4 regions of the Labrys sp. Lb11 genome follow, and region 1 is predicted to be linked to each of the others. Evidence: riboswitches for the same ligand, from Rfam matches in the RefSeq annotation. Region 1 holds a riboswitch; each other region holds the start of a gene.
What was found. A riboswitch is a leader RNA that binds a small molecule or an ion and turns the genes downstream of it on or off. The one in region 1 is predicted to bind cobalamin.

Region 2: another riboswitch for cobalamin. It lies ahead of AC27L4_RS00370 (DUF1636 family protein); the one in region 1 lies ahead of AC27L4_RS02710 (CbtB domain-containing protein).
Region 3: another riboswitch for cobalamin. It lies ahead of metE (5-methyltetrahydropteroyltriglutamate--homocysteine S-methyltransferase); the one in region 1 lies ahead of AC27L4_RS02710 (CbtB domain-containing protein).
Region 4: another riboswitch for cobalamin. It lies ahead of bluB (5,6-dimethylbenzimidazole synthase); the one in region 1 lies ahead of AC27L4_RS02710 (CbtB domain-containing protein).

Annotation. Positions count from the first base shown of each region.
Region 1 covers NZ_BAAJOT010000001.1:576,526-581,922, reverse strand. Annotated here, with positions in the region: gene AC27L4_RS02725 (alpha/beta fold hydrolase) at 1-478, shown strand, start outside; gene AC27L4_RS02720 (patatin-like phospholipase family protein) at 488-1,348, shown strand; gene AC27L4_RS02715 (hypothetical protein) at 1,345-1,608, shown strand; cobalamin riboswitch at 1,665-1,857, shown strand; gene AC27L4_RS02710 (CbtB domain-containing protein) at 1,967-2,152, shown strand; gene AC27L4_RS02705 (CbtA family protein) at 2,162-2,884, shown strand; gene AC27L4_RS02700 (calcium-binding protein) at 2,957-4,165, opposite strand; gene mutL (DNA mismatch repair endonuclease MutL) at 4,505-5,397, shown strand, end outside.
Region 2 covers NZ_BAAJOT010000001.1:71,030-76,426, forward strand. Annotated here, with positions in the region: gene AC27L4_RS00350 (hypothetical protein) at 170-451, shown strand; gene cobO (cob(I)yrinic acid a,c-diamide adenosyltransferase) at 659-1,267, opposite strand; gene cobU (bifunctional adenosylcobinamide kinase/adenosylcobinamide-phosphate guanylyltransferase) at 1,264-1,767, opposite strand; gene AC27L4_RS00365 (hypothetical protein) at 1,773-2,141, opposite strand; cobalamin riboswitch at 2,234-2,431, shown strand; gene AC27L4_RS00370 (DUF1636 family protein) at 2,539-2,910, shown strand; gene cobW (cobalamin biosynthesis protein CobW) at 2,907-3,941, shown strand; gene cobN (cobaltochelatase subunit CobN) at 4,200-5,397, shown strand, end outside.
Region 3 covers NZ_BAAJOT010000006.1:207,782-213,178, reverse strand. Annotated here, with positions in the region: gene AC27L4_RS22945 (ABC transporter ATP-binding protein) at 1-917, shown strand, start outside; gene AC27L4_RS22940 (ABC transporter substrate-binding protein) at 950-2,461, shown strand; cobalamin riboswitch at 2,602-2,817, shown strand; gene metE (5-methyltetrahydropteroyltriglutamate--homocysteine S-methyltransferase) at 3,119-5,397, shown strand, end outside.
Region 4 covers NZ_BAAJOT010000005.1:394,758-400,154, forward strand. Annotated here, with positions in the region: gene gatA (Asp-tRNA(Asn)/Glu-tRNA(Gln) amidotransferase subunit GatA) at 1-955, shown strand, start outside; gene AC27L4_RS20445 (chorismate mutase) at 989-1,279, shown strand; gene AC27L4_RS20450 (GNAT family N-acetyltransferase) at 1,598-2,155, opposite strand; cobalamin riboswitch at 2,339-2,523, shown strand; gene bluB (5,6-dimethylbenzimidazole synthase) at 2,568-3,278, shown strand; gene gatB (Asp-tRNA(Asn)/Glu-tRNA(Gln) amidotransferase subunit GatB) at 3,342-4,814, shown strand; gene AC27L4_RS20465 (agmatinase) at 4,827-5,397, shown strand, end outside.

The DNA of each region.
Region 1 (5,397 bases):
GTGGCAGGGCATGGACGCCGCCCACGCCATGTCGACCTATCACTGGCTGTTCCTGGCCCAGCCCGGCCGCCTGCCGGAGACGCTGATCGGCGCCGCCGCCCTGCCCTACCTCGAGCACACGCTGGCGAGTTGGACCGCCGGCGGCACGCTCGATGCCTTCGACCCCCGCGCCATGGCCCATTATCGCGCCGCCTTCAATGATCCCGCCCGCATCCACGCCTTTTGCGAGGACTACCGCGCCGGCGCCACCGTCGATCGCGACGACGATGCGGCGGATCGATCGGCCGGGCGCAGGATCGGCTGTCCCCTCTTCGCCGCCTGGGGCGCCGAAGGCTTCCCCGCCAAGGGGCGCGGTCCCCTCGAAGTCTGGCGCGAATGGGCCGACGACGTCGCCGGCACGGCGATCGAAGGCGGCCATTTCCTCGCCGAGGAGAACCCGGCGGCAACAGCGGCGGCGCTTCTGCGCTTCTTCGCCTAGGGGGCCGCGTTGACCGGCCGATCCCAGTCGCGGCCCCACGGCGCGCCGAGCGTGGCGATCGCGCTCGGCGGCGGCGGCGCCCGCGGGCTGGCGCATATCCCGATGCTGGAGGCACTCGACGAGCTCGGCGTCAGGCCTGTGGCGCTCTCCGGCACCTCCATGGGCGCGATCCTGGCCGCCGCCTATGCCTCCGGCATGCCGGCCAGGGATATCCGCGAGGTCACGGTCGCGACGTTGCGCGACCGGCGCGGCATGCTCGCCAAGGTGATGGAAGCCCGGGCCGGGCGCTTCGTCGACATCTTTTCCGGCTTCGGCAATCCGATGCTGATCGATCCAGAGGCCCTGTGCGCGCTGCTGCTGCCGCAGGCGGTGGCGCCGGACTTCGGCGCCTGCGCCACGCCGCTGACGATCGTCGCCACCGATTTCTACGCCCGCCGGGAGGTGGCGTTCACCAGTGGGCCGCTGCACCGGGCCGTCGCCGCCTCCATCGCCATTCCAGGCCTGATCCGGCCGGTGGAGATCGACGGCCGCGTGCTCATCGACGGCGGTGCGGTCAATCCCCTGCCGATCGATCATGTCCGCGCCCACGCCGACATCGTGGTCGGCGTCGACGTCACCGGCGGCCCGCTCCGGCCGGCGCGGGAGCACCTGCCCGGGCCGTGGGACGCGGTGTTCGGCGCCTTGCAGATCCTGCAGGGCTCGCTGATCGACCAGAAGCTGGCGCGCCACCCGCCCGACATCCTGATCCGGCCCGACGTCGACCTCTTCGGCGTGCTCGACTTCTTCCGGGTCAGCGTCATCCTGCGCCTGGCCCGGCCGGCGAAGGAGGAACTGAAGCGCAGGCTCGCCGCCCTGCTGGAGCGGGCATGACCGCCATATGGCGCCCCGACATCGATTCTCTCGCCTTCCGAGCCGCCGGCCATGACGGGCTGTGCGTCGTGCACCGCCGGGCCTTCCGCATCCTCGTCGGACGGGAGAGCACGGCCGAGGACTGCCTCGCCTGGTTCGCGGCGCATCGGGCTGTGTTCGAGGCGGCGGCGCGGGCCAAGATCGCCCGGGCGGCCCTCGGCCGGCAGGCGAATTTCCACCTGAACAGCCGCGACATCCGACGCGCCGCCGCCCGACCGTGACGCGGGAAAGACATGGGATGTCGCGCCTCTCCTTGACACCCTCCTGCCCCATCGGTAGCGTCCAAGGCTTCAACGGTCCCCGCAAGGGGTCAAAAGGGAACGTCGTGAGGCCGCGAGGCCGAAGCGCCGGCTGCCCCCGCAACTGTAAGCGGCGAGTCGAAGACCGAATCGAGCCACTGGGAAACCGGGAAGGCCGGCCTGAGACACCGACCCGCGAGCCAGGAGACCTGCCGTTGTTGGTCCAGGACCGGGCGGGGTGTCCCGAGTGGTGCAAGAACCGGCTCTCGAGGCCGGTGCTTGCGGCTTCTCGCTCTCCCGCCGCGGATCCGCGGGTGATTTCGCAAGCGAGGAGCGTCGCATGTCCCAGCAATCGGCCGTCATCGGCCATACCGCGGTCCGCGACCGCGCCAGCGTCCTGATCCAGGCCTTCGCCGCCCTGGCCCTGGGCATTCTCGTCCTTGGCATGGTCGGTTTCTCGCCGATCGACGTCCTGCACAACGCCGCCCACGACACCCGGCATTCCAACGCCTTCCCCTGTCACTGAGACGGCGCCGTGAGCATCTTCCGGTCCATCGTCTTCACCTCGGTCGTCGCAGGCCTGATTGCCGGGCTGCTGGTCACGTTCGCCCACCAGTTCGGCACCGTGCCGCTGATCCTCAAGGCCGAGGTCTACGAGAAGGCTGCCGAGGCTGCCGCGCCGGCAGCGGCCGAGGCCCAGGCGGCGCACGAGCACCAGGCCGGCGCCGCGGCCCACGAGCATGACGCCGAGGCCTGGGAACCGGCCGACGGCTTCCAGCGCAACGCCTTCACCGCGCTCGCCGATGTCCTCACCGCCATTGGCTTTGCCCTGCTGCTGACCAGCGCCTATGTGATCTCGGGCCGCGCGATCACCTGGCGCGAGGGCCTGATCTGGGGCCTGGCCGGCTTTGCGGTGTTCACGATCGCGCCCAGCCTCGGCCTGCCCCCGGAACTGCCGGGCATGCCGGCAACCGAACTCGGGCCGCGTCAGACCTGGTGGATCGGGACGGCGCTGGCGACGGCGGCGGGCATCGGCCTGATCGTGTTCAGGCGCGCCCCCTGGGCGGCGGTGCTGGGCGTCGCCCTGATCGTCGCGCCTCACCTCATCGGCGCGCCGCCGCCGGCCGACGAGGCCACGAACGTGCCGGAGTCGCTCTGGCATCAGTTCGTCGTCGCCGTGACCGTGACGAGCTTCCTGTCCTGGGCGGTGCTCGGCAGCGTCACCGGCGCGCTGCACCAGCGCTTCTCGCGCGGCTGAAACCGGGCACACACGCGGACAATGCCCCTCTCCCGTCGGGAGAGGGGTTTTTTTGTCGGGCTCACGCCCTGCTCAAAGCAGGAAGTCGTTGGCCTGGAACGCCGTGATGCCGTTGACCAGGATCGAGAAGTCGGCGGTGCCGTCCCCGTCCCGGTCGCCCTCGACGAAGGCGTTGCCGCTGGCCGTGACGCGATAGCGCAGCTCGCCGGCGTGGTGCGAGAAGGCCGAGGTGCCGATGAACTGGAGGGCCTGGTTTCCGGCCAGATCGGCGCGGGCGTCGATCCCGCGCAGGTCGATGCGGTCGCCCTGGGCGTGGCTGAAGTCGAGGATGGTGTCGCGGCCGGCAGCCGCGATGGTGCTCTCGGCCAGAGCGCCGACGATGAAGAGATCGGCGCCGGTGCCGCCGGTCAGCTTGTCGGCCCCCGCCCCGCCGGTCAGCCGGTCCTGCCCGGCGCCGCCCTTGAGCGTATCGTCGCCACCGCCGCCGGCCAGGGTGTTGTTGCCGGAATTGCCGGTGATGGTGTTGTCGAGGCCGTTGCCGGTGCCGGCATGGTTGCCGGTGCCGATCAGCACCAGGGTCTCCACGTCTCCCCGGACCATCGCCGTGTTGGCCAGGCTGACGTCGACCACCGCGTAGATCCGGTCGATCCCGGAAGCGGCCGTCTCGTTGACGATGTCGAAGCCGTCATCGACGTAGTAGGTGTCGTTGCCGACGCCGCCGACCATGGTGTCGGCGCCGTCACCGCCGATCAGGGTGTCGTTGCCGGCGCCGCCGTAGAGCACGTCGGCGCCCGCATCGCCGGAGAGCCGGTCGTTTCCGTCCCCGCCGTTGATCACGTCGTTGTCGGCCCCGCCGCTGGCCGTGTCATTGCCGCCCTTGCCGCTGACCGTGTCGTCGCCGGAACCGGTGATGATCACATCCATGCCGGCGCCGCCGACGCGCGTCAGGGCGGTGGTGGCATAGGCCGCCACCTGGATGTCGAGGTCGAGGTAGACGCTGTCGGCGCTGAAGGTGTTCATCGCCGAAAAGGCGACATGGTCGGTCACGACGTTCTCGCCCGAATCGGGGTCGAGGCCGAGGCTGATGCCGGCCGTTCCCGACTCGCCGCTATATCCGCTGACCCAGCCGGTGCCGTCGCCGTAGCTCGCGCCCCAGGACGTGTCGCCGAAATACTCGCTGGTCTCCGGGTCGATATAGGCATCGATCGTGTAGTCGATCTGGATATCGAAAAGAGCGCTATCTCGATCGACCCAGACATTGTAGCTGGCATAAGCCGCCATGGTCCTCATCCTCTCTCGCGCCCGGATTCACGATCCTAGGATGGAAAAACCTGTCCGATCAAACTCTTTCGGACCATCCCATACTCTGGAATCATTACGGAATGCCGCAAAGGCATACCGGCCGGCGGAGACGGGCGCCCACGCCGACCCCGGCGAGCGGCATGGATGGCGCGACGCCGTGTCGTCGACCGGGATCGAGCCATCGGCCACGCCGCCCCCCTCCGTCGCCATCGGCGAAGGCGCCGCGAGGGCACGACGATCGGCAGGCGGGAACAACGGGCGAGCGAGCCTCGCCGGGCTTGCTATAATCGGCGGCGACTCGACACGTGAACCCAGCCCATGCCCGTCCGCGCCCTGCCCCAGATCCTGATCGACCGCATCGCCGCCGGCGAGGTGGTCGAACGGCCGGCGAGCGCCGTCAAGGAGCTGGTCGAGAACGCCGTCGACGCCGGCGCCACGCGCATCGAGGTGGTGACGGCCGGCGGCGGGCAGCGGCTGATCCGCATCGTCGACGACGGCTGCGGCATGAGCCCCGAGGATCTGGCCCTGGCGGTCGAGCGCCACGCCACGTCCAAGCTGCCGACCGAGGATCTGCTCGCCATCGCCACGCTCGGCTTTCGCGGCGAAGCACTGCCCTCGATCGCCTCGGTGTCGCGCCTTGCCATCGCCACGCGGGCTGCCGGCGCGGCCCACGGCGTCGCCATCGCCATCGACGCCGGCGTCAAGGGCCCCGTGAAGCCGGCCGCGCTGACCGCCGGCACCCGCGTCGAGGTCACCGACCTGTTCTATGCCACGCCGGCGCGCCTGAAATTCCTCAAGACCGAGCGTACCGAGGCAGCCGCCATCGCCGACGTGGTCAAGCGCCTGGCCATGGCCCATCCCGACATCGCCTTCACCCTGGCCGGCGAGGACCACCAGCCCGTCACCTATGCGGCGACCGGCGATCTCACCCAGCGCCTCGCCGCCGTGATCGGCGCCGATTTTGCCGACAATGCCGTGGCGATCGATGCGGAGCGCGAGAAGGTGCGCCTCACCGGCCGGATCGGCCTGCCGACCTTCAACCGCGGCACCGGCCAGCATCAATATCTGTTCGTCAACGGCCGGCCGGTGCGCGACAAGCTGCTGCTCGGCGCGGTGCGTGGCGCTTATGCCGACCACCTGCCGCGCGACCGCTTTCCCGTGCTGGCCCTGTTCGTCGACCTGCCGCCGCGCGAGGTCGACGTCAATGTCCA
Region 2 (5,397 bases), 510 kb from region 1:
GGGGAGGGCAGGCGGCGTGCGCGATCGCACATGGCACCAGGCCGGCGAAGGGGCTTGCGCGTCACGCGGGGGAGCGCAAACTGCCGGGGGCAATCCGGTCCGAACGTCTGTGACTCCGGTGCTTTTGGATTTAGGGTAGGATTCTGCCCGCGAGCGAAGGACGGGAACGATGGATCACTCCCTCGGTTATGAGGTGATATTCATCATCGCAATCGTCGTCGGCATCTATCGCATGGCCTTCGATACGTTCGCAAATCGGGCTGGCTATCCCAGGCCATGGGCTTACCTGAAACCAAGCGCGATCGTCGCTTTCATATCGGTTGCCGGATTCACACTTGCAGCCTTGATTTGGTGGGGTGCATGGGGCGAGTACGCGTTTCCCGCCACGATTGGCGCAGTCGCGATCACCGCCGGGCTGCTGTGGCAATTTCGCTTCAAGCGTCGCCGGTGACATGCGGAGCGACTCGCCGGCTCCATGGGTGAAGCTGGCCTGGCCGATGAAGACGAAGGCCTGATCGCCGGACGCACCGCCATCGGCGTCGACGGCGGAGACGTCGATCCTGTCGCCCTGGACGCTGCCGAACTCATGGACCACGTCACGCACGGCCACGGCCAGCGTGCTCTCGGCCGACCCGCGGTCGGCGCCCGCCCGTCCCGGTCAGAACTCCACGCCCTGCTGCGCCTTCACACCGGCGGCGAAATGGTGCTTCACCAGCGTCATTTCGGTCACCAGGTCCGCCGCGGCGATCAGTTCCGGCTTGGCGTTGCGGCCGGTGACGACGACGTGCAGGTCAGGCCGGCGCGCCGCCAGCGCCGCTACCACCGCCGCCAGCGGCAGATAGTCGTAGCGCAGGGCGATGTTGAGCTCGTCGAGCACGAGGAGACGGATGTCCGGATCGGCCATCATCGCCTGCGCCTCGGTCCAGGCGCGCCCGGCCGCAGCCACGTCGCGCTCGCGGTCCTGCGTCTCCCAGGTGAAGCCCTCGCCCATGGTCTTCCAGGTGACGAGGTCGGAGAAGCGCTCCAGCGCGGCCCGCTCGCCGGTCGACCAGGCGCCCTTGATGAACTGCACCACGCCGACGCGCCAGCCATGGCCGAGGGCGCGCAGCATGAGGCCGAAGGCGGCGGTCGACTTGCCCTTGCCGGCTCCGGTATGGACGATCAGCAGCCCCTTCTCGAGGGTCTTGGAGGCCACTTCCGCGTCCTGCACCGCCTTGCGCTTGGCCATCTTCGCCTTGTGGCGGGCCCCGTCGTCCGCTTCGCTCATTTCACCACCATCGGCAGGCCGGAGACCATGAACAGCACGCGGTCGGCCTGCCGTGCCACCCGCTGGTTGAGCCGCCCGGCCTCGTCGCGGAAGGCGCGGGCCAGGGCGTTGTCCGGCACGACGCCGAGGCCGACCTCGTTCGACACCAGGACCACGGGATGGGCGGCAGCGGCCAGGGCCGCCTCGAGCCCGGAGAAAGCCGGCTCGAGCGCCTGTTCGGCCAGCATCAGGTTGGTGAGCCAGAGCGTCAGGCAGTCGACCAGCACCGGGCCCGGCGCCGCGGCCAGGGCGGCGGCGAGCTCGAGCGGCGCCTCCTCGGTGACCCAGCGCCCGTCGCGCCGGCGCCGGTGCTCGGCGATGCGCTCGTGCATCTCCGCGTCGAAGGCCTGCGCCGTGGCGATATAGGTCCAGGGCGGGGGCAGGCGGCCGATCAGCGCCTCGGCATGCGCGCTCTTGCCGGAACGGGCGCCGCCGATGACCAGGGTGAGGCGATCGGGCAGGGCGGTCACGGCTTGTGCAGCGCGGTGACGTTGAAGCCGAGCACGTCGGCGAAGATGGCGATGCCGACGCCGATCGCCACCAGGATGACGCCGGCCAGGAAGAAGCGGATCAGCCGGTCATAGATCGCAAGATCGAGCGAGCTGACATAGAGCATGCCGGCCAGCGCCCGGATCTGCAGGCCGAGGCCGATGCAGATCAGGATCACGGCCGCGATGTCGAGCCAGTTCCAGTCGCCCGGCTGCGAGGCCCAGTTGCTGAGGAAGCCGAGGGAGAAGCCGACGACCACGCCGATCGCGGTCACCGAGCCGTTCCGGAAGGTGGAATCGATGCGCTCCGGCCTGTCGGCGGCCTCCGGCTTTTCCTCGCCGCTCATGTCCGTTGTCCCGTGCCGTGCATGGCTGCGCCGCCTGCCGGCCGAGGCAAGCCTGCGTCGCCTGTGCGATTGACAAGGCTTGTCGCACAGTCCTTTAGTCCGATCCAGACGGTCTCTCGTCCGAGAGTCAAAAGGGAATGCGGTGCGGGGCTCCGGCCCCCAGTCCGCGGCTGCCCCCGCAACTGTGAGCGGCGAGCGGCGCGCCAGGAGGCCACTGGAGCCATCTCCGGGAAGGCGGCGCGTCGCGGCGACCCGCGAGCCAGGAGACCTGCCGTTGCGCATGCCGGTCCGGGCGGGGCGCCCCGGAAGCAACCGGTGCCGGGCTGCCGCCGTCGCGGCGGCTGCAACCGCGCCCCGTGCCGCGCCGCGGCGCAAGGAAAGGCGCAAGGCCCGGCCGATGCGGGACGTCGTGATTCATGTCTGCGTCACCTGCCGGCGCGAGGGCGACGATCCCACCGCGCCGCGCTCCGGGGCACGGCTGCACCAGGCGCTGGCCGAGACGATACCCGCCGCCATGCAGCTCAACCCGGTCGAGTGCCTCGGCAATTGCCGCCGCGCCTGCACCGTTTCCCTGACCGCGCCCGGCGCCTGGACCTATGTGTTCGGCGACCTCACGCCGGACGCCGGCCCCGACATACTGGCCGCCGCCGGCCTGCTCGCCGCCTCCACCGACGGGCTGATGCCCTGGCGCGGCCGGCCCGAACCGTTCAAGCGCGGCATGGTCGCCCGCATCCCGCCCCATCCCTTCCTCAAGGACGCTGCCGAATGAGCACGCTGCAAAAGGTTCCCTGCACCATCGTCACCGGCTTCCTCGGCGCCGGCAAGACCACGCTGATCCGCCACCTCCTGGAGACGGCGAACGGCCGGCGCCTCGCCCTGATCGTCAACGAGTTCGGCGATGTCGGAGTCGACGGCGAGATCCTCAAGGGCTGCGGCATCGAGAGCTGCCCGGCCGAGAACATCGTCGAACTGTCGAACGGCTGCATCTGCTGCACCGTGGCCGACGATTTCGTGCCGGCGCTGGAGGCGCTGCTCGACCGGCCCGAGCGGCCCGAGCATATCGTCATCGAGACATCGGGATTGGCGCTGCCCAAGCCGCTGGTCAAGGCCTTCAACTGGCCGGCGGTGCGCTCGCGCGTCACCGTCGACGGCGTGGTGGCCGTGGTCGACGGCGCGGCCGTGGCGGCCGGACGTTTCGCCGACGATCCGGAGGAACTGAAGCGTCGGGCCGAGGGCGATGCCGCGCTCGACCACGACAACCCGCTGGAGGAGGTCTACGAGGACCAGCTCCTGTGCGCCGACCTGGTGGTGCTCAACAAGGGCGACCTGCTCAGCGCCGAGGAGGCGGCCACCGTCTCCGCCGATATCGTCCGCACCGTGCCGCGCGCCGTGAAGGTGGTGAAGACCGTCCAGGGGCGCATCGACGCCGCCGTGCTGCTCGGCCTCGCTGCCGCGGCCGAGGACGACCTCGCCGCCCGTCCCTCGCACCACGACGCCGAGCCCGAGCACGACCACGACGATTTCGACACCTTCGTCGTCGACCTGCCGGCCGTGGCCGAGCCGGAGGCGCTGGTGGCCCGGCTCAAGGCCGCGGCGGAAACCCACGACATCCTGCGCATGAAGGGCTTCGTCGCCGTCGACGGCAAGCCGATGCGCCTGCTGGTCCAGGGGGTCGGCGCCCGCTTCTCCCACCATTTCGACCGGGCTTGGGGCCCCGGCGAGCCCCGCGCCGGCCGCATCGTGGTGATCGGCGAGAAGGGGCTCGACCGAGCCGCGATCGAGCGGGCGCTGGCTGCCTAGCGGGTGTATGATCGCGGCATGATCCGCTGCGCAGATCGGACGGACCGGAGGGCGTCGCGACACGTCCGGATTGCCGTCGAAGCCTTGCCCCGACACGGTTGCGGCGCGCCGCCGGGCCGTTTGGGACAGGGCGCGTCGCTTCGGGGCAGGCGCTCGGCACGGCCGGCTGCCCCTTCTCCCCGAAGGCTCTTTTCCCGGGCGGCGCCAGGCCGCGGCTGTGCCGGGGGCCGGCAGGTCGCGCTGGTGCGGTAGGACACGATGCATCTTCTCCCGCAGGACACGCGCTCGCTCGACGCCGCCGAGGCGGCGGTCGATCTCGGCCAGGCGCCGGGCGACGTCGTCTTCCTGTCCTTCACCGACAGCGATCTGGCGCTGGCCGCCGCCGGCGGCCTGGAAGGGCTGCGCGTGGCGCCGCTCGCCAGGCTGCGTCACCCGATGTCGGTCGACCTCTATGTCGAGAGCGTCTGCCGTCATGCGCGCGCCATCCTGGTGCGCCTGCTCGGCGGCGTCGACTATTGGCGCTATGGGGCGGAGGAGCTGGGCGCCGTGGCCCGCCGGCACGGCATCGCCCTGGCGCTGCTGCCGGGCGACGGCCGGGCCGATCCCCGCCTCGCCGAGCTCTCCACCGTGGCCGCGGCCGATCTCGAGCGGCTGGAGGCCTATTGGCGGGAGGGGGGCGGCGCCAATGCGGCGGCCGCGTTGCGCCATATCGCCCGGCTCGGCGGCCTCGACCGGGGCGAGGCGCCGCCGCCCGTCGCCCTGCCCAAGCACGGCATCCATGCCGGCCTCCCCGCCGGCGGCGATGCGGCCGGGACCGCGGCAATCGTCTTCTACCGCTCCATCCTGCTTGCGGCCGACACGGCTCCGATCGATGCCCTGGCCGAGGCGCTCGCCGGGCGCGGGCTGGCGGTCACGGCGCTGTTCGTCGGTTCGCTGAAGGACGAGGAGACGGCCGGCTGGATCGAAGCGGAACTGCGGCGCATCCGCCCGGCGGTGATCCTCAACGCCACCGCCTTTTCCGCCCGGCGCGAGAGGGAAGGCTCGGCGCTCGATGCCGCCGGCTGCCCGGTGCTGCAGGTGGTGACGGCCGGCTCGGGCGAGGAGGCCTGGGAAGGCTCGAGCCGCGGCCTGTCCGCCACGGACCTGGCCATGCACGTCGCCCTGCCGGAGCTCGACGGCCGGCTGCTGGCCGGCGTCGTCTCGTTCAAGGCCGAGGTGGAGGAAGGCGGCATCGTCCGCACCGTGCATCGTCCGCACGAGGAGCGCATCGCCGCGGTCGCCGACCGGGCCGCCGCCTGGGCGCGCCTTGCCGCGACGCCGCGCGACCGGCGCCGGCTCGGGCTGATCCTCTCCAACTATCCCGGCGCCGACGGCCGCACCGCCCACGCCGTCGGCCTCGACGCCCCAGCCTCGACCCTCGCCATCCTCGACCGCCTGGCGGCCGAGGGGTACCGGA
Region 3 (5,397 bases), on a different contig from region 1:
GGCGCAGCGTCAAGGCGCTCAACGGCGTGTCGCTGACGCTCCGGGCCGGCGAGACGCTCGGCATCGTCGGCGAGTCCGGCAGCGGCAAGAGCACGCTCGGCCGGGCCATCCTCGGCCTGGGGCCGATCACGTCCGGCCGGGTGCGGCTCATGGGCGAGGACGTGACGGCCGGCGGCCGCCGCGCCCGGACGACGCTCAGCCGCCGGACGGCGATGGTGTTCCAGGACCCGTTCAACGCGCTCAACCCGCGCATGACCGTCGGCCAGACCCTGCGCGAGGTGCTGCATGTGCACAGCCGGCTGCCGCGCGGCGGCGAGGCCGAGGCGGTGGCGGCGCTGCTGCAGCGCGTCGGCCTGCGCCCGGATCTGGCCGACCGCCGGCCGGCCGCCCTCTCCGGCGGCCAGTGCCAGCGCGTCGGCATCGCCCGGGCGCTGGCGGTCGAGCCGAAGCTGATCGTCGCCGACGAATGCGTCGCCGCGCTCGACGTCTCGATCCAGGGCCAGATCATCAACCTGTTCATCGAGATGAAGGCGCAGCGCGACCTCGCCACCCTCTTCATCGCCCATGACCTGTCGATCGTCCGCCGGCTCTGCGACCGCGTCGCGGTGATGTATCTCGGCCGCCTGGTCGAGGAAGGCCCGACGGACCGCGTCTTCAGCGCGCCGCGCCATCCCTACACCGCGGCGCTGCTGCGCGCCGTGCCGCATATCGATCCCGACCGGCGCCTGCCGGATGATCCGGTGCGCGGCGAGCCGCCGAGCCCGCTCGACCTGCCGGCCGGCTGCCCGTTCCACCCGCGATGCCCGTCGGCCGAGGCGCGCTGTGCCGCCGATCCGCCGCCACCGCTGCGGCGCGAGGACGGCCATGCCTCGGCCTGCCTCCTCGACGCCCGGCAGCCTCTCGTCACAGCCGCATGAAGCGGCGGAAAAAACCGGAAGGGAACCAGAGCATGATGTTGAAAGGACTGCGACGCCTGGCGGGAGCGCTCCTCGCCGCCACGCTGCTCGGCGCTCCGCTTGCACAGGCGGGCGGCGTGCTGACCATCGGCAAGGACCAGGACAGCACCACCTTCGACCCGATCAAGTCGGCCCAGAACACCGATTTCTGGGTGTTCTCCAACATGTACGACGTGCTGGTGCGCGTCGACCGCTCCGGCACCAAGCTGGAGCCGGGCCTGGCGGAGAGCTGGACGGTCTCGCCGGACGGCCTCACCTACACCTTCAAGCTGCGCGAGGCGAAGTTCTCCGACGGTTCGCCGATCACCGCCGGGGACGCTGCCTTCACGATCCTGCGCATCCGCGACGACAAGGGCTCGCTGTGGAGCGATTCCTACAAGAACGTCGCCTCGGCCGAGGCCAAGGACGATCACACCCTGGTGGTGACGCTGAAGACGCGATCGGCGCCGTTCCTGTCGACGCTGGCCATGCCGGGCGTCTCGATCGTTTCCGAGAAGGCCGTGACCGCCAAGGGCGACGCCTATGCCGAGGAGCCGGTCTCCTCCGGCGCCTTCACGCTGAAGCAGTGGAGCCGCGGCGACCGGGTGGTGCTGGAGAAGAACCCGAACTTCTGGCAGGCCGACCGCGTCAAGCTCGACGGCGTGGAGTGGATCATCGTCTCCGACGACAACACCCGCATGCTCAAGGTCCAGGCCGGCGAGCTCGACGCCGCGATCTTCGTGCCGTTCTCGCGCGTCGCCGAGCTGCAGAAGGATCCGAACCTCACCATCCACCTCGATCCCTCGACGCGCGAGGACCATCTCCTGATCAACCATTCGCACGGCCTGCTGGCCAAGAAGGAGGTGCGCCAGGCGCTGGACTACGCCGTCGACAAGCAGGCGATCATCGACACGGTGATCTTCGGCCTCGGCGAGGTCGCCAACTCCTACGTCCCGAAGGGGGCCCTCTACTACAACGCCGCCAATCCGGCCCGACCCTACGACCCGGAGAAGGCCAAGGCGATGCTGGCCGAGGCCGGGGCCAAGGACCTGACGCTGACCTATGTGGTCAATGCCGGCAACGAGGTCGACGAGCAGATCTCGGTGCTGCTGCAGCAGCAGCTCGCCAAGGTCGGCGTCACCGTCAACATCCAGAAGGTCGACCCGGGCCAGAGCTGGAACATGCTGGTGGACGGCGCCTACGACATCTCGGTCAACTACTGGACCAACGACATCCTCGATCCCGACCAGAAGACCACCTTCGTGCTGGGCCATGACAGCAACAACAACTACATGACCCACTACAACAATCCGACGGTGAAGGCGTTGGTCGAAGAGGCGCGCAGCGAGCCGGACGCGGCCAAGCGCGCGGCCATGTACAAGCAGATCCAGGAGACCGCCAAGGAGGACGTCAACTGGATCGACCTCTATTACAGCCCCTATCGCAACGTCTCGCGCAAGACCATCCAGGGCTTCGACCAGAACCCGCTCGGCCGCTTCTTCCTGGAGGATACGGTCAAGGATTGACCGGAGCACGGACAAGACCGACCGCCACGGCCCGCCGGAGAGCCCCTCCGGCGGGCCGTCTTGCTTGCGATCCCTCCCAAATTTCATATGTCAATATAAAGATGCGTTTATATCATACTTGACGCTTTGCCGTCCCCGTGCTCCATTGCCGCCGTCGAGGTTCTCCATGCGGGCCGTCCGCATGGAGCCAAGAGGGAATCCGGTGAGCCGCGAGGCAAGGCCGGGGCTGCCCCCGCAACTGTGAGCGGAGAGCCGCTGTCCGAACAGGCCACTGCCGTCCGGGATCGGAGGGTGGGAAGGCGGGACAGGGGCGACGACCCGCGAGCCAGGAGACCTGCCTCGACGGTCCTGACGTCCTCGGGCGGGGTGCCCCGGTGGTCGCGTGGCATGGCTGCGTCCGATCGGCAGGCTCTCCCGAACCCGCCGGCACCCGTGACTGCCTGCGCGCATCCGCTCGGCCTTTGCCCCCAAGAATTTGGGGTCTGCCGATGTCCAACTCCCATCTGCTGAAATCCACGCTCGATCCTCCGCGCCGCTGCTCCGCGTCCGGCCGACGATGCCGGCGCCCAGGCCGGCCATAGCCGGCCACGCCGCCTCCCCTTCCCAGTCCATCAGCGAGCCGGCGCCGTCCTGCGGCGGCCGGCCGAAGGATCACGCATGTCCATTCCCGTCAGCACCCTGGGCGCCCCGCGCATCGGCCCCCGCCGCGAACTCAAGACCGCCCTGGAATCCCACTGGGCCGGCGCCACCGACGCCGCCGCCCTGCGGGAAACGGCGGCGCGGCTGCGCGCCGCCAACTGGGGCCGCCAGAGCGCCCTCGGCGTCACCCATATCCCCTCCAACGACTTCTCGCTCTACGATCAGGTCCTCGACACCACCGCCATGGTCGGCGCCGTGCCCGAGCCCTATGGCTGGCGGGGCGGCCCGGTGCCGCTGGAGACCTATTTCGCCATGGCCCGCGGCAGCCACGCCGAGGCGCATGCGGCGGACTGCGGCCATCACCACCCCGGAGCCGGCCAGCCCGCCCTGGAGATGACGAAGTGGTTCGACACCAACTACCACTACATGGTGCCGGAGTTCCGCCGCGGACAGAGCTTCGAGCTGGCCTCGACGAAGCCGGTGGACGAGTTCCTCGAAGCCAGGCGCCTCGGCATCCCGACCCAACCCGTGCTGATCGGCCCGGTGACCTATCTCCTGCTCGGCAAGAGCCGGGACGCCTCGCTCTCGCCGCTGTCCCTGCTGCCGGGCCTGCTGCCCGTCTACGCCGAGGTGCTGTCGCGCCTCGCGGCCGCGGGCGCCGACTGGGTGCAGATCGACGAGCCCTGCCTCGTGCTCGACTCCAGCCCGGCGGTGCAGGCGGCGATGCGGATCGCCTATGACGCCCTGGCCGTGGCGGCGCCGCGGCTGAGGATCATGCTCACCACCTATTTCGGCGGCCTCGGCGACAATCTCGACCTTGCCCTCGGCCTCCCCGTGGCCGGCTTGCATCTCGACCTCGTGCGGGCGCCGGAGCAGCTCGACGCCGCCATCCGCAAGGCGCCCGAAGGCCTGGTGCTGTCGCTGGGGGCAATCGACGGGCGCAATGTCTGGCGCTCCGATCTCAACGGCCTGCTCGACCGCCTGGAGCCGGCGGTGCAGCAGCTCGGCGCCCATCGCGTCGTGCTGGCGCCCTCCTGCTCGCTGCTGCACGTGCCGCTCGACCTCGCCCTCGAAACCGACCTCGATCCGGAGCTGGCGAGCTGGCTCGCCTTCGCCGTCCAGAAGATCGGCGAGCTCGCGGTGCTGTCGCGGGCGTTGGTCGACGGCCGCGGCGCCGCCGCCGGCGAGCTCGCCCTCTCCGACGCGGCCCGGGCGTCCCGATCCTCGTCGCCGCGCATCCACGACCCGGCGGTCGCCGGGCGGATCGCCGCCGTCAAGCCCGCCATGGCGCGGCGCCAGCACCCCTACGCCCTGCGGCGCCGGACCCAGGAATGGCTCGGCCTGCCGGCCTTCCCGACCACCACCATCGGCTCCTTCCCGCAGACCGGAGACGTCCGCAAGGCGCGCGCCGCCCACGCCAAGGGAGTGATGGACGATGCCGGCTACCGCGCCTTCCTGCGCGAGGAAACCGCGCGGGCGGTACGCTGGCAGGAGGAGATTGGCCTTGACGTCCTCGTGCACGGCGAGTTCGAGCGCAACGACATGGTCCAGTACTTCGGCGAGCAGCTCGTCGGCTTCGCCTTCACCCGGCACGGCTGGGTGCAGAGCTACGGATCGCGCTGCGTGCGCCCGCCGATCATCTACGGCGACGTGTCGCGGCCGCAGCCGATGACGGTGGAATGGTCGGCCTATGCCCAGTCGCTGACGCCGCGGCCGATGAAGGGCATGCTCACCGGCCCGGTCACCGTGCTGCAATGGTCCTTCGTGCGCGACGACCTGCGGCGCGACGAGGTCTGCCGGCAGATCGCCCTGGCGCTGCGCGACGAGGTCCACGACCTGGAGCAGGCGGGCATCCGCATCATCCAGATCGACGAGCCGGCGATCCGCGAGGGGCTGCCGCTGCGCCGCCGCGACCGCAAGGCCTATCTGGACTGGGCGGTGGAATGCTTCCGGCTCGCCTCCTCGGGCGTGGACGATGCGACGCAGATCCACACCCACATGTGCTACTCGGAGTTCAACGACATCATCGACGCCGTCGGAGCCATGGATGCGGACGTGATCTCGATCGAGACCGCCCGCTCCAACATGGAGCTGCTCGACGCCTTCGCCGCCTATCGCTACCCCAACGAGATCGGCCCCGGCGTCTATGACATCCACTCGCCGCGCTGCCCGAGCGTGGAGGAGATGACGGCGCTGCTCCGCAAGGCGGCCGAGCGCCTGTCCGAGGGCCAGATCTGGGTGAACCCCGATTGCGGCCTGAAGACCCGGCGCTGGGAGGAGGTGCGCCCGGCCATCGC
Region 4 (5,397 bases), on a different contig from region 1:
TACCGATACCGGCGGCTCAATCCGCCAGCCAGCCGCCTTCACCGGCATCACCGGCATCAAGCCGACCTATGGCCGCTGCTCGCGCTGGGGCGTCGTCGCCTTCGCCTCCTCGCTCGACCAGGCCGGCCCCTTCGCCCGCACGGTGCGCGACTGTGCCGTCCTGCTGCGGTCCATGGCCGGGCCCGACGCCAAGGACACCACCTCGGTCGACGTGCCGGTGCCGGACTACGAGGCCTCGGTCGGCCGCTCGGTCAAGGGCATGGTCATCGGCATCCCGAAGGAATACCGCATCGACGGCCTGCCGGCCGAGATCGGCGCGCTGTGGCAGCGCGGCGTCGACTGGCTCAGGGCCGCCGGCGCCACCATCCGCGAGATCTCGCTGCCGCACACGAAATACGCCCTGCCGGCCTACTACATCGTCGCCCCGGCGGAAGCCTCGTCCAACCTCGCCCGCTATGACGGCGTGCGCTACGGCCTGCGCGTGCCCGGCCGCGACATCGTCGAGATGTACGAGAACACCCGCGCCGCCGGCTTCGGCGCCGAGGTCAAGCGCAGGGTGATGATCGGCACCTATGTGCTTTCGGCCGGCTACTACGACGCCTACTATGTCCGGGCGCAGAAGGTGCGGACGCTGATCAAGCGCGATTTCGAGCAGGCCTATGCCGCCGGCGTCGATGCGATCCTGACCCCGGCGACGCCCTCCGCCGCCTTCGGCATCGGCGAGAAGGCCGATGCCGATCCGGTGGAGATGTACCTCAACGACGTCTTCACCGTGACCGTGAACATGGCCGGCCTGCCCGGCCTGGCCGTGCCCGCGGGCCTGTCGGCCGACGGCCTGCCGCTCGGCCTGCAGCTGATCGGCCGGGCCTTCGACGAGGAGACCCTGTTCGCCCTCGGCGAGGTGATCGAGCAGGCGGCAGGGCCGCTGCCGCGGCCGAAGGCGTGGTGGGCGTGATGGGCGCCCTCCGGCAGGGCAGGGCGCGCCGCCGTGGCGGCTGAGCGCGCCGATACGCTGGCGGATCTGCGCCGGGAGATCGACCGGATCGATGGCGGCCTGGTCGCCCTGCTGGCCGAGCGCATGGGCATCGTCGAGCGGGTCATCGCCGTGAAGGCGCGCGAGAACCTGCCGGCGCTCATTCCCGATCGGGTGGAGGACGTGGTCGCCCATGTCCGCGGCCTGGCGCAGGCCCGGGGGCTGCCGCCGGATCTGGCCGAAGCCGTGTGGCGCAATCTGATCGACTGGATCTGCCGCTACGAGGCCGAGCATCTCGGCGAATAGGGCCGCCACCGGCTGCCATCGGGGCGGCTTGCCCGGCCCCCGGAACGCAACAGAGGCGAAACGCCGTGCGTTCCGCCTCTGGGCTTGCTTGAAAATTCGGGTCTGGTCCGGCCTTGACGGCCAACCGGCGTCAGGCGCCGCGGACCTCGCGCAGAGTGAGGATCCAGAGCGCCGAGGACCGGACTTCACACCGATGAGACACTGGATCACCTCCTTTCGCTGGTTGACGACGCCTCGAACGTGCCGGCGATTCTCTCGAATCGCAAGGGGGGCATCGCGCCGCATCCAAGGTCGCGCACGGCCTGTTGCACAGCAGCATCACATCTGGGCGCCGGCTTCGTGCCGGAGCAGGAGCAGGGACTGGCCCTTGTAGGCGGCCGGCGAGGCCACCCGATAGCCGCACCGCCGCGCCAGGCGGATCGAGCGCAGGTTCTCCGGGGCGATCAGGCAGGCGCTGCGCACCGGCCCGAAATACGCCTCGCCCCAGGCCAGCATCGCGTGCAGGGCCTCGGTCCCGAACCCCCGGCCCTGGGCCCAGGACGCCAGGATCCAGCCCGCTTCGGGGATGCCGTCGAGCGGCGGCTCGATCTCCCGCCGGAAATCGGCGAACCCGGCCTCGCCGACGAAGCGGCCGGATGCCGTCTCGACGATGGCCCAGTAGCCGTAGCCGAGCAAGGACCACAGTCCGGCATAGCGCAGGAGGCGTCCCCAGGCCTCTTCCCGGGTCAGAGGACGGCCGCCGATGTGGCGCGTGACCTCCGGATCCGCCCACAGCGCGGCCATGGCGTCGAAGTCGCCGATGCCGTGGCCGCGCAGGGTCAGGCGCTCGGTGGCGAGCGTGGGGATGCGATCGGGGCGGTCGGGGTGTGGGGGCATCGGGGGCATCCAGGCAAGGCAGGTTCTCGCGGACCTGCTTGCACGTGTGAGTCTGCGCAGCCTTGATTCTGCATTGAAAAATGCAAATCAAGCGTGGCGAAAGCCACGACAGGCTGCTTGCCCCCACAATGCCGGCTGGCGGGCGGATCGCAAGCGGCGCCTTGCCGGCGGGGCTGCACCTGCGCTATCGCTGCTGCGTCTGGTGCCCGCGCATGCGGGAGAATCGGGAACGCGGTGCCAATCCGCGACGTGCCCAACGCCGTGACGGGGACTGTTCCGGCAGGATGACGCCACTGGCCGCAGGGCCGGGAAGGCGCCGGAACGGGAGGATCCGGAGTCGGAAGACCGGCCAGACGGCAAGCTCTTTCCGCACGGACGGCGGAACGGGCGATCCGGCATGGTGGGGAGACCGATGCCCGAACCTGTTTCCGATCCGATCGACGCCGGTCTCGTCGCGGCCGGTCCGTTCAGCGAAGGCGAGCGCGCCGCGCTCTATCGGGCGATCGAGACGCGCCGCGACGTGCGCGGCCCGTTCCTGCCGCGGCCGATCCCCGGCGACGTCGTCCGGCGGCTGCTGGAGGCGGCGCATCATGCGCCGTCGGTCGGCCTGATGCAGCCGTGGAACTTCCTGCTCATCCGCTCGGAAGCGGTGAAGGAGGAGGTGCGCCGGGCGTTCGAGGCGGCCAACGCCGAGGCCGCCTCGCTGTTCACCGGCGAGCGCGCGGCGCTCTACCGCTCGCTGAAGCTGGAAGGCATCCGGGCCGCGCCGCTCAACATCTGCGTCACCTGCGACCGCTCCCGCGGCGGGCCGGCGGTGCTCGGCCGCACCCACAATCGCGACATGGATCTCCATTCCACCGCCTGCGCCGTGCAGAACCTCTGGCTGGCGGCCCGGGCCGAGGGCATCGGCGTCGGCTGGGTCTCGATCTTCGAGGAGGCGCGGATGCGGGCGATCCTGCGCATCCCCGCCGGCATCGTCATCGTCGCCTATCTCTGCGTCGGCTATGTCGACCGGCTCTACGAGCGGCCGGAGCTGGAGGCGAAGCGCTGGGCCCGGCGGCTGCCGCTCGATGAGCTGGTGTTCGAGGACGGCTGGGGGCAGGCGCCGGCGGCTGAAACTTGATAGGCAGCCCACGACCCTCTATTCGGAAGCCCAGCATTCGATCCCGCCGTCCGGAGCCCCGCCATGACCGCCGCCGTCGACCCCAAGAAGATCATCAAGGGCGCCACCGGCGACTGGGAACTGGTCATCGGCCTGGAGGTCCACGCCCAGGTCACCTCCGAGGCGAAGCTGTTTTCGGGCGCCTCCACCGGTTTCGGCGCCGAGCCCAACAGCCATGTCTCGCTGGTCGACGCTGCCATGCCCGGCATGCTGCCGGTGATCAACGAGGAATGCGTGCGCCAGGCGATCCGCACCGGCCTCGGCCTCAAGGCGCAGATCAACCACAGGTCGGTGTTCGACCGGAAGAACTACTTCTACCCGGATCTGCCGCAGGGCTACCAGATCAGCCAGTACAAGCAGCCGATCGTCGGCGAGGGCACCATTGTCGTCGAGGTGCCGGAGACGGGCGAGACGCTGACGGTCGGCATCGAGCGTCTGCACCTGGAGCAGGACGCCGGCAAGTCGCTGCACGACCAGCACCCCTCGATGTCCTTCGTCGACCTGAACCGTTCGGGCGTGGCGCTGATGGAGATCGTCTCCAAGCCGGACCTGCGCTCGTCCGACCAGGCGCGCGCCTATGTGACCAAGCTGCGCACCATCCTGCGCTATCTCGGCACCTGCGACGGCGACATGGACAAGGGCAACCTGCGCGCCGACGTCAACGTCTCCGTGCGCCGGCCGGGCGAGCCCTTCGGCACGCGCTGCGAGATCAAGAACGTCAACTCGATCCGCTTCATCGGCCAGGCGATCGAGACCGAGGCGCGCCGCCAGATCGCCATCCTCGAGGATGGCGGCGTCATCGAGCAGGAGACGCGCCTCTACGATCCCGGCAAGGGCGAGACGCGCTCCATGCGTTCGAAGGAGGAAGCGCACGACTATCGCTACTTCCCCGACCCCGACCTGTTGCCGCTCGAGTTCGACCAGGCCTATGTCGACGCGCTGGCCAAGGACCTGCCCGAACTTCCGGATGCCAAGAAGGCGCGCTTCATCGCCGATTACGGCCTGTCGCCCTATGACGCCGGCGTGCTGGTGGCCGAGCGCGAATCGGCTGACTTCTTCGAAGCCGTGGCCAGGGGCCGCGACGGCAAGGCGGCGGCCAACTGGGTGATCAACGAGCTGTTCGGCCGTCTGAACAAGGAAGGCAAGGACATCGCCTCTTCGCCGGTCTCGGCGGCGCAGCTCGGCGGCATCGTCGACCTGATCGGCGAAGGCACGATCTCCGGCAAGATCGCCAAGGACCTGTTCGAGATCGTCTGGAGCGAGGGCGGCGACCCGCGCACCCTGGTCGAGGCTCGCGGCATGAAGCAGGTCACCGACACCGGCGCGATCGAGGCGGCGGTCGATGCGGTGATCGCCGCCAACCCCGACAAGGTCGAGCAGGTGAAGGCGAAGCCCACCATGCTCGGCTGGTTCGTCGGCCAGGTCATGAAGCAGACGGGCGGCAAGGCGGCGCCGGGGGCCGTCAACGACCTGCTGAAGAGCAAGCTCGGCATCTGAGCCGCCTTCCCAATGACCCTTGCCCTCACCTTCCTGGGGTTTCCCGCCCGCCTCGACGGCGGGCGCGCACCCCGGATCGTGCTCTTCGGGGCCGGCCACGGCAGCACCTATCCCGCCAGGGACAGCAGCGGCTATGCCCTCGCGCCCGACGCCATCCGTGCCGCCAGCCAGGTCGACGCGGGCCTCGTCGAGCATTGGGACTTCGATCTCGACGGTCCCCTGTTCGACGGCAAGCCGCCTTCATGCGTCGATGTCGGCAATATTCCGACCGTGATGCATGACAATGCAGGGAATCGAGCCGGGATCGAGGAGAAGACGCGGGACGTGCTGGCATCGGGCGCCGTGCCGATCCTGCTCGGTGGCGATGATTCCGTTCCGATCCCCTTCCTCGCCGGCTTTGCCGACCACGGGCCGATCTGGATCCTGCAGATCGATGCCCATATCGACTGGCGCGACGAACTGCATGGCGAACGCCACGGCTATTCCAGCCCGATGCGCCGCGCCAGCGAGATGGGGCATGTCGCCGGCATCGTGCAGGTCGGCATGCGCGGGGTCGGCAGTGCGCGGCCGGCCGAGATCGAGG